DNA from 3 places in the Synechococcus sp. H55.8 genome. Region 1 is predicted to be linked to each of the others. Evidence: predicted binding sites of a transcription regulator. Region 1 holds the regulator's gene; each other region holds the start of a gene.
What was found. Region 1 encodes NtcA, which controls nitrogen genes in cyanobacteria. Its sites were predicted from a motif close to GTANCNNNNGNTAC; they were not measured.
Positions count from the first base shown of each region.

Region 2: a site for NtcA is predicted at 1,819-1,832, ahead of glnA (type I glutamate--ammonia ligase). Genes of this name have one in related genera too.
Region 3: a site for NtcA is predicted at 1,112-1,125, ahead of NW862_RS08055 (circularly permuted type 2 ATP-grasp protein). Genes of this name have one in related genera too.

Region 1 covers NZ_JANSJC010000002.1:168,665-171,942, reverse strand. The annotation lists gene eno (phosphopyruvate hydratase) at 1-951, opposite strand, end outside; gene ntcA (global nitrogen regulator NtcA) at 1,142-1,816, opposite strand; gene NW862_RS01825 (M61 family metallopeptidase) at 2,106-3,278, shown strand, end outside.
Region 2 covers NZ_JANSJC010000011.1:47,602-50,879, reverse strand. The annotation lists gene glnA (type I glutamate--ammonia ligase) at 253-1,677, opposite strand; gene trxB (thioredoxin-disulfide reductase) at 2,087-3,278, shown strand, end outside.
Region 3 covers NZ_JANSJC010000015.1:60,134-63,411, reverse strand. The annotation lists gene NW862_RS08065 (SBBP repeat-containing protein) at 1-211, opposite strand, end outside; gene NW862_RS08060 (gamma-glutamyl-gamma-aminobutyrate hydrolase family protein) at 313-1,077, opposite strand; gene NW862_RS08055 (circularly permuted type 2 ATP-grasp protein) at 1,277-2,737, shown strand; gene NW862_RS08050 (gamma carbonic anhydrase family protein) at 2,747-3,278, opposite strand, start outside.

The DNA.
Region 1 (3,278 bases):
GTTGGTGACGAACAGGTCGTCCCCTACCAGTTGCACCCGCGATCCCAGTTGAGTGGTGAGGGCCTGCCAGCCGGCCCAGTCTTCCTCCGCCAGTCCATCTTCAATGGAAAGGATGGGATAGTTGGCCAGCAGTTGCTCGTAGTAATTGACCATTTGCTCGGCGCTACGGGCTTGGCCCTCGAAGTGGTACTGCCCATCCTGCAGCAGCTCGTTGGCGGCCACGTCCAGGGCCAAGGCGATATCTTCCCCCGGCCTGTAGCCTGCCTGTTCGATGGCCGTCAGCAACAGATCCAAAGCTGCCGCATTGGAGGGGAGATCGGGGGCAAATCCGCCTTCGTCCCCCACCCCGGTGGACAGCCCCTTCTGCTGTAGCACCGTCTTCAGCACCGCAAACACCTCGGCCCCGTAGCGCAGCGCCTCGCGAAAGCTGGCCGCACCAATGGGCACCAGCATAAACTCCTGGATGTCCACGTTGTTGTCGGCGTGGGCACCGCCGTTGAGCACGTTCATCAACGGCACCGGCAGCAAGTTGGCAAAAGGCCCGCCCAGATATTTGTAAAGAGGCAGGCCCACCGCTTCCGCCGCCGCTTTGGCCGTCGCCAGAGAAACTGCCAAAATGGCGTTGGCCCCCAGGCGGGACTTGTTGGGGGTGCCGTCCAGGTCGATCAGCAACTGGTCGATGCGGGCTTGGTTGAGGGCATCTTCTCCCCGCAGCTCCGACTGGATGGGGCCAAGAATGTTTTCCACCGCCCTCAGCACGCCCTTACCTCCATAGCGCTTGGGATCCCCGTCCCGCAGCTCGTGGGCCTCAAAGGTACCGGTCGAAGCGCCGCTGGGCACCTGCGCCAAGCCCGTTGCTCCGTTGGCCAGGCCCACCAGGGCTTCTAGGGTGGGGCGTCCTCGCGAGTCGAGGATCTCATGGGCGGTAATCCACTCGATGGCCGTTTCCACAGTTACACCTCAGCAATTGGCTAGACAGCTCTGGCCAAAGCCAGATCCCCCCACAGGCTAATAGATCCTTGACCGGGATCCCGTCAGCTTCCAGAAAACTTTAAGAGAGAGAACCCAAAGATTCTGCGGAGCTGCAGGGGTGAGTTGAGCATTGGCTGGTTTGGGGGGCAGAGTTTAGGCCCCATCCCCTCTAGACAAAGCGGTGGCTCAGCCGCATCGGGTCGTGTACAGTGATCTTCTTCTTGTAAATGGAAATGTACTTCTTCTTGCGCAGCTCTCCCAACAGACGGGTGATGGTGACGCGGGTCGAGCCAATGGCTTCGGCAATGGCCTGGTGAGACAGCTTGAGATCAATGGTGACCCCATCCGGGCCAGGCACCCCGAAATCGCGGCAGAGGATCAGCAAAAAGCTAACCAGACGGGATCCCATATCGCGGTGAGCCAGCGTCTCGATCATCATCTCCGTTTGCAAAATGCGGGAAGACAAGCTCTTGAGCAGCAACATGGCCAGTTCGGCGTTCTCCCGCAGGGATTTTTCCACCTGCTCAATCGGCAGAGAGAGCAACTCAGCAGGCGTAAAGGCCACCGCGTGATAGAAGCGGTCGGAGCGCTGCCCTGTGATGAAGGAGAGCACCCCGAAGATGCTGTTTTCCCGTAGAAGAGCAACGGTAATTTCTTCCCCCATTTCGTAGACCCGCGAGAGCTTGACAGCTCCTTTCACCAAAAAGTAAACCCGCTCCGCCGGATCCCCAGGGAAAAAGATGGTCTTACCACGTTCAAACGTTTCGATAACCGGAGGATGGTGAGGGCCTCCCAGTTGCTTGAAGGCTGTGATCAGAGATTTTTCTGCGACGGCCACCACCATACTCATCAACCTTTTGAGGTCAGTTTATACCTAAGATCAATCCATGTAAGATCAATTTAGAAGCATTGGGCCGAGTTGCAACCCTATCGACTCCAGAATCGGCAACAATAGCCGGGTTTACCCTAAGGTAGAGGGTTCTGCCTAGGCATCTTTGTAGCATGGGCTACGTTTTTAGGTCTCGTTTCTGTTCCACAAAGGGATCCCAAGCCAAGGGTAGGATAAGGGCTATTGTCACTGGGGCCTTGCCAGCTCTGGGTGGTAGGAAGCAAGTGGTGGACTGGAAAATCCTATGGGGATCCCGGAGGCTGTTGTTGCTGCACCTTCTCAACTGAGCCGCCAGCATTTCACAGTGCGGATGCCGGAGCCGGCCAAGCATCTGCTGGAGGTGGAACTACAGATCCAAGAGGTGGATCCAGAAGTGCCTCTGCGACTGCGGCTGCCGGTGTGGACGCCGGGATCCTACCTGGTGCGGGAATATGCCCGCCATGTGCAAGAGTTTCAGGCGGCAACGGAGCAAGGGATCCCTTTGGCCTGGCGGAAGGTAGATAAGAACACTTGGGAGATCGAGCCGCCGGGCTGTTCGGCTGTGAAGGTTCGCTATCGGGTCTATGCCTATGAGCTGACGGTGCGCACCAACCATTTGGATCTCACCCACGCCTACTTCAACGGGGCGGCGCTCTTTTTCTATGTGCCCGGTCGCGAGCGGGAACCCTACACCTTGACGGTGATCCCTCCCAAGCCTGATTGGCGCATCGCCACCAGTTTGCGACCTTTGATTTCTTCTTCTGAGGATCCTGCTTCCGGCCAGTCTTTTGTGGCGGCAGACTACGACGAGCTGGTGGATAGTCCGGTGGAGGTGGGCCTGCACCAGTTGCGGTCGTTTGCAGTGGAAGGGATCCCGCATTACTTCGTGGTCTGGGGAGCAGGCACCCTGGATTTGGAGCAAGCGGTGGCCGATGCCGAGAAAATTGTCCGGGCCACTGCGGCGTTTTTTGGCGGGCTGCCCTACGACCGCTACTGGTTTATTGTGCATTTGTCGGCAGGGGGATTTGGCGGCCTAGAGCACAAGTACAGCACCACCCTCAACTATTCTGGCCTGGAGCTGCGTCGGCCCCAGTCCTATCGCCGCTTTTTGGCTCTGCTGGCCCACGAGCTTTTCCATGCTTGGAACGTCAAGCGGCTGCGCCCTCTGGCTTTGGAGAAAATTGACTACAACCAAGAAAATTACGTGGACTGCCTCTGGTTTTGCGAGGGGGCAACCAGCTACTACGAAAATGTCATCTTGCTGCGGGCAGGGATCCTCAGCGCCAAAGATTTTTTGCAGATCCTGGCCGAGCAAATTGGCCGGCTGCAGCGTACTCCGGGTCGGGCCGTGCAATCGCTGCGGGAATCCAGTTTCGACACCTGGATCAAACTCTACCGTCCCCACGAAAATAGCCTCAACAGCCAGGTTTCCTATTAC
Region 2 (3,278 bases), on a different contig from region 1:
CCAAAGCTTCCCGACGCTTCTTCTCTAGATAGTCAGCTAGATAGACAACAAGCGCCAGAAGGCCGATAAGAAAAAACGAGAACAGAACAAAAATAAGCCATTCCATTGTAAACCCTCCCTCCAACCTCTAGACTTCGGCGCTCACACCCAGAATACCTGGGCAGGCGCAAAAAAAGGGGATCCCCACGGCAAAAGAAGGGATCCCGTTCCAAAACCTCATTCGAGAACGAATGTTTTGGATGAAAACCTCGATCAGGCGTCAAAATAGAGTGCGAACTCGTAGGGGTGAGGCCGCAGGTTGATGGGGTTGATCTCGTTGTCGATCTTGTACTCGATATAGGTCTGGATGAGATCTTCGCTAAAGACACCTCCCTCCAGCAGGAAGTCATGATCCTTCTGCAGGTTCTCCAAAGCGTCCAACAGGGATCCAGGTGTGGAGGGGATCTTGGCCAGCTCGTCCGGCTCCAGATCGTAGATATCCTTGTCGAGGGGCTCGCCGGGGTGGATCTTGTTTTTGATCCCGTCTAGGCCGGCCATCAACATGGCCGAGAAGGCGATGTAGGGGTTGCAGGTGGCATCTGGGCAGCGGAACTCCAGACGCTTGGCTTTGGGATTGTTGCCGGTCACCGGAATGCGAATGGAAGCCGAGCGGTTGCCCTGCGAGTAGGCCAAGTTGACTGGCGCCTCAAACCCGGGCACCAAGCGTTTGTAGGAGTTGGTGGTGGGGTTGGTGAAAGCCAAGATCGCCGGAGCATGCTTGAGCAGGCCGCCGATGTAGTAGAGAGCTGTCTCGCTCAGGTTGGCGTAGGTGCCTTCGCTGTAGAACAAGGGCTGACCATCCTTCCAGAGGGACTGGTGGGTGTGCATGCCGGTGCCGTTGTCGTTAAACAGGGGCTTGGGCATAAACGTCACCGTCTTGCCGTGCTTGCGGGCCACGTTCCGGATCACATATTTGTAGACCATCATGTAGTCGGCAGCGGTGACCAGATCGGCGAAGCGATAGCCCAACTCCCCTTGCCCGCCGGTCGCCACCTCGTGGTGATGCTTCTCGATGGGCACCCCCAATTTGCCCATGGTCAGCAGCATCTCTGTGCGGATATTTTGGTGCGCATCGGTGGGCGGAACGGGGAAATAGCCCTCCTTGTAGCGAGGCTTGTAGCCGAGGTTGCCACCTTTCTCCTCACGGCCTGAGTTCCAGCGACCTTCAATGGAATCCACAAAGTAGTAGGCCGAGTTTTGAGTTTGGTCGAAACGAATATCCTCAAAAATGAAAAATTCCGCCTCCGGCCCGAAGTAGGCGGTATCGGCAATGCCTGTCGATCGCAGATAGGCGACGGCACGGGCAGCAAGGCTGCGGGGACAGCGGCTGTAAGGCTGGCCAGTGCGCGGCTCAACGATGCTGCAAGTCATGCTGAGGGTGGGCACCTCGAGAAAGGGATCGATCCAGGCCGTCTTGGGATCCGGCACCATGTACATGTCCGACTCGTTGATTGCTTTCCAGCCCCGGATGCTGGATCCATCGAAGGGGAGCCCCTCGGTGAAGGTTTCTTCCTTAATCATCGAGGTGTGGAAGGAGACATGCTGCCAGGTGCCGAAGATATCGACAAACTTGAGATCCACCATCTGGACATTGTTGTCCTGGATCATCTGAAGCACTTCTTGGGGCGTGGATGCCATCGCTCTCTCCTGATTGGGTTGCAGTTAAGACTGGGGAAATTGTGGCTGAAACAAATGGGATCCCAGCGGATGATCCCCGCGCCTCGACTTGGATGGGCCAAAAGCGCTCACCCATCCTAGAAAGGCCAACACCGGCATTTTGTAGCTTCTGATACAAAACTGGCCCGGCTCTGGCCTTCTGCCCAACTGATGAGACAACCTGGGCAAGACCTCTTGCCGCCAGCTCAGGATTAGGCCCGCCAGCAGTCCACACCTGCGTTCTAGATAGGCCAATGCCTCGGCTGCCCCAAGGGAGCGAAAATAGGACTGACGAGCCCCAGCCTCGCCCAGTTCGCCGAATCGTGTTAGGCTAAAGCGTAGTCATTATGAGTTTGATGTAATATCCCTGTTGCAGAAGGAGAGAGAGCGGATGACAGAGCAAAGTCGGATTGAGAATGTGGTGATTATCGGTTCTGGCCCTGCTGGGTTTACGGCGGCCATTTACGCCGGGCGCGCCAACCTGAAGCCAGTTGTGTTTGAGGGCTTCCAGGCGGGCGGGATCCCGGGTGGGCAACTGATGACCACCACCGAGGTGGAGAACTTTCCGGGCTTTCCCGAGGGCATCAGCGGCCCCCAACTGATGAAAAACATGCGGGCCCAGGCACAGCGGTGGGGGGCGGAGCTCTACCCCGAGGATGTCACCTTTGTGGATCTGAGCCAGCGGCCTTTTGTCGTCCGTTCTGACGAGCGGGAAGTGCGCACCCACAGCTTGATCATCGCCACCGGGGCCACGGCCAAGCGCCTGCACCTGCCCGGGGAGGAGACCTACTGGAACCGCGGCATGTCCGCCTGCGCCGTCTGCGATGGGGCCATGCCCATGTTCAAGGGGGTGGAGTTGGTGGTGATCGGCGGTGGCGATACCGCCTGTGAGGAGGCCACCTACCTGACCAAGTTTGGATCCCATATCCACATGCTGGTGCGCAGTGGCAAGATGCGGGCCAGCAAGGCCATGCAAGACCGGGTGCTCAACCACCCCAAGATTACGGTGCACTGGCACACCGAGGCGGTGGAAGTCCTGGGCGACGGCCAGCGCCTGACCGGGGTGAAGGTGCGCAACAACCAGACGGGCGAGATCCGGGAGATGGCGGTGGGCGGCCTGTTCTACGCCATCGGCCACAAGCCCAACACTGACTTGTTCACGGGGCAACTGGAGCTGGATGAAGTGGGCTACATTGTCACCCGCCCAGGATCGGTAGCCACCAGTGTAGAGGGCGTGTTTGCCGCCGGGGATGTGCAGGATCACGAGTTTCGCCAGGCCATCACCGCTGCCGGCACCGGCTGTATGGCGGCCATGTTAGCGGAGCGCTGGCTCTCGGAACACGGCCTGGCTCAGGAGTATCACGTCTTGCCCCAGAGCCATCCTAAACCCAGCTCTGCTGCCGCCCCGCCTGAGGCAGAGTTGGCGGAGGAATCTGCGGTTGAGGAAGCCAGCTTTGCGGAGAACGGCCACGAGGATCTGGATTTCAGCAAGACCTGCCATGAAGGGAGCTATGCCCTGCGGCGGCTCTACCACGAAAGCAATCGCCTGCTGATGGTCAAGTACACCGCTCCCACCTGTGCCC
Region 3 (3,278 bases), on a different contig from region 1:
CACCCCCTGCCGAGCTTTGGCCCAAAAAGCTTCCCTCCGTTACCCCCGCCACCCAAATATTTCCCTTTCCATCAATTGCGATGGCGCGAGCCTCGTCAGAGGAAGGGGTGCCAAACTGACGCAGCCAAGGGCTGGGACTACAGCCAAAACCTAAACCGAAAAAAGCTAAGACACCCAGAACTGCTCTAGCCAGTGCCTGTCTCCTGCTCATAGGCCCTCTTTTGGGGGCACTGGGCAAAGCATAGCAAGGGCTCTCCCCGGCTATCGCGAGGGATAAGCCCCCGCCTCTTCTCCAGCAGCAGCACAGGATCCCTAGGCAACCTGAGGCATTGCTTCAGGGCTGGCCAGGCGCGGCGAAAACTGCAGCGCTGCCTGCACAAAGGCCTGAAACAGGCGAAAATGCTCAGCCTCTTCAAAGGTGAACTCGGGGTGCCACTGCACGGCAATAGCCCAGGGATGGGTTTCGTGCTCGATGGCCTCGATGAGCTCGTCGGGAGAACAGGCAGCCAAACGCCAGCCCGCCGGCACCCCCCAAACAGCCTGGTGGTGCCAAGAGACTACGGAGATTGCGTCGACGCCGACAATTTGCTGCAGGCGGGTGGAGCGGATGAGGCTGACGCTGTGGCGAACGGGCTTGCGATCGGCGGGGTTGAAATGATCCAGCTCGTCGTACACGTCGGGCACATGGGGGATCAGCTTGCCGCCGCTGACCACGTTCAGCAACTGCATCCCTCGACAAATGCCCAAGACCGGGATCCCTTGCGCCAGCGCGGCTGCCGCCAAGGCCATCTCAAAGCGATCCCGCTCGGCGCTGACGTGACGCACCTGGGGATGTTGGGGATCCTCTCCGTAGGTGCTGGGGCAAAGGTCGCCGCCTCCTGTCAACACCAGCCCATCTACCGCAGCCAGCAGCGCTTGTGGCTCACTTTCGCCTGGGGGAAAAAGAACGGGGATCCCGCCAGCAGCGCGAAGGGCATCCACATAGCGGCCCGGCGCCACAAAATCTCCCTGGCCGTTGCGGCTGGGGGTAGTAACGCCGATGAGGGGCCGATTTACAAAAGAGGGTGTCCGGTTCATTCCTCTACACTACATTGACAACAAAGCTGAGAAAGTACCGCTCGCCACCATAAACCTTGACAACTCTGGCTGACTGGGGGCAACCGGTATACCCCCTGTCCTAACTTCCACCACGATAACCGTAAAAGTAGCCGGAAGCACACTAGGCAAATCCAGAGCCGCCCACAGTAAAACAGGGTAGGGTTCGAGGGATCCCGACGTGCGTTTTGATACTTATGACCCAGGTGAAGGTTTTTACGATGAGCTGTTTGTGGGGCGCGGTCGGCCTCGCCCTGAGGCGATCCCGCTGATTGAGCGCCTGCATTCGCTGGGAGAAGGAGAGCTGCAGCAGCGGCAAGCGGCGGCCCAGGCAGCCCTCTTTCAGATGGGGGTAACCTTCAACGTCTATGGCGACAGCCAGGGCACGGAGCGGATTTTCCCCTTCGACATCATTCCCCGCATCGTCTCAGCCTCTGAGTGGCAGCGGCTGGAGCAGGGCCTGAAGCAGCGCATCCATGCCCTGAACCTGTTTATCGACGACGTCTATCACGACCAGAAGATCCTCAAGGATGGGGTGATCCCTGCTGAGCTGGTCGAGACGGCCAAAGGATTCCTGCGGCCTTGTATTGGGCTCAACCCGCCGGGGAGAATTTGGTGCCACGTCACCGGCACCGACCTGGTGCGGGATCGGGACGGGACTTGGTACGTGCTGGAAGACAACCTGCGCTGCCCCTCGGGCATTTCCTATGTGCTGGAAAACCGGCGGGTGATGAAAAGCACCTTTCCCTCGCTGTTTAACACGATGGGGATCCGCCCGGTGGACGACTACCCCAGCCACTTGTTGGATACCCTCCTCAATCTGACGCCGCCGCACCTGGCCAACCCGACAGTGGTGGTGCTCACCCCCGGCATCTACAACTCCGCCTACTTCGAGCATTCTTTTCTGGCCCAGCAGATGGGGGTGGAGCTGGTGGAAGGACGGGATTTGGTGGTGGCCGATGGCTATTTGCAGATGCGCACCACCAAGGGCCTGCAACGGGTGGATGTAATCTACCGCCGCATCGACGATGACTTCATCGATCCGCTGGTCTTTCGCCCCGATTCCCTCTTGGGGGTACCCGGCCTGTTTGAGGTCTATCGCTCGGGTCGGCTGGCAATTGCCAATGCCTTGGGGACAGGAGTGGCAGACGATAAGGTCATCTACGCCTATGTGCCCCAGATGATCCGCTACTACCTGGGAGAAGAAGCGATTTTGCCCAATGTGCCCACCTACTTGTGTTGGGATCCCAAGGATCAAGCTTATGTGCTGGAGAACCTGGACAAGTTGGTGGTGAAGGCGGCCAATGAGTCGGGCGGCTACGGCATGCTGATGGGACCGCGGGCCACACCGGAGGAGCGGGCCGCTTTTGCCGAGAAAATCCGCGCCCAGCCCCGCAACTACATCGCCCAGCCCGTTGTGTGTCTTTCCCGCGTGCCCACCCTCGTGGATTGGGGAGAGGGGCTGAGGCTGGAGCCCTGCCATGTGGATCTGCGGCCCTACATTCTCTACGGCAAAGAGATCTACGTTCATCCCGGCGGCCTAACCCGCGTGGCCCTCAAAAAGGGATCCCTAGTGGTCAACTCCTCCCAAGGGGGCGGCAGCAAAGATACCTGGGTGCTCTGCGGGGATCCCCGCTGCTGAAGGGTAGGCTTAGGCCGGAGCAGCAGGGCCCGGCCATCTGGCGAAACGACGGGCGTGTTGCAGCGCCAAATCCACATAGTGCTCGGCGTGGCGGCGCAACTGCTCCACCTCTTGGTCTGTCAGGGTGCGGATGACCTTGGCCGGGATCCCGACTGCCAAAGAGCGGGGCGGCAGCGAGCGGGTGACCACCGCTCCAGCCCCGACCATGCTGCCCGCCCCGATGGTGACTCTGTTGAGGATGACGGCCCCAATCCCCACCAGGGATCCCGCCTCGATGTGGGCGCTGTGGATGACGGCCCGATGGCCGACGGTGACCTCCTCGCCGATGCAGGTCGGCTGCTCCGGATCCCCGTGCAGGATCGCCCCGTCTTGAATGTTGCTGCGGCGGCCAATCACAATCGGCGACAGATCCCCTCGCAAAATGGCCCCGTACCAGATGCTCACCCCTTCCGAGAGCTGCACATCACCAATCAGCGTGGCATTGGCGGCCACAAAGGCTGCCTGGTCGATCCCTCGCGGCTGCTGCTCCAACCCCACTCTC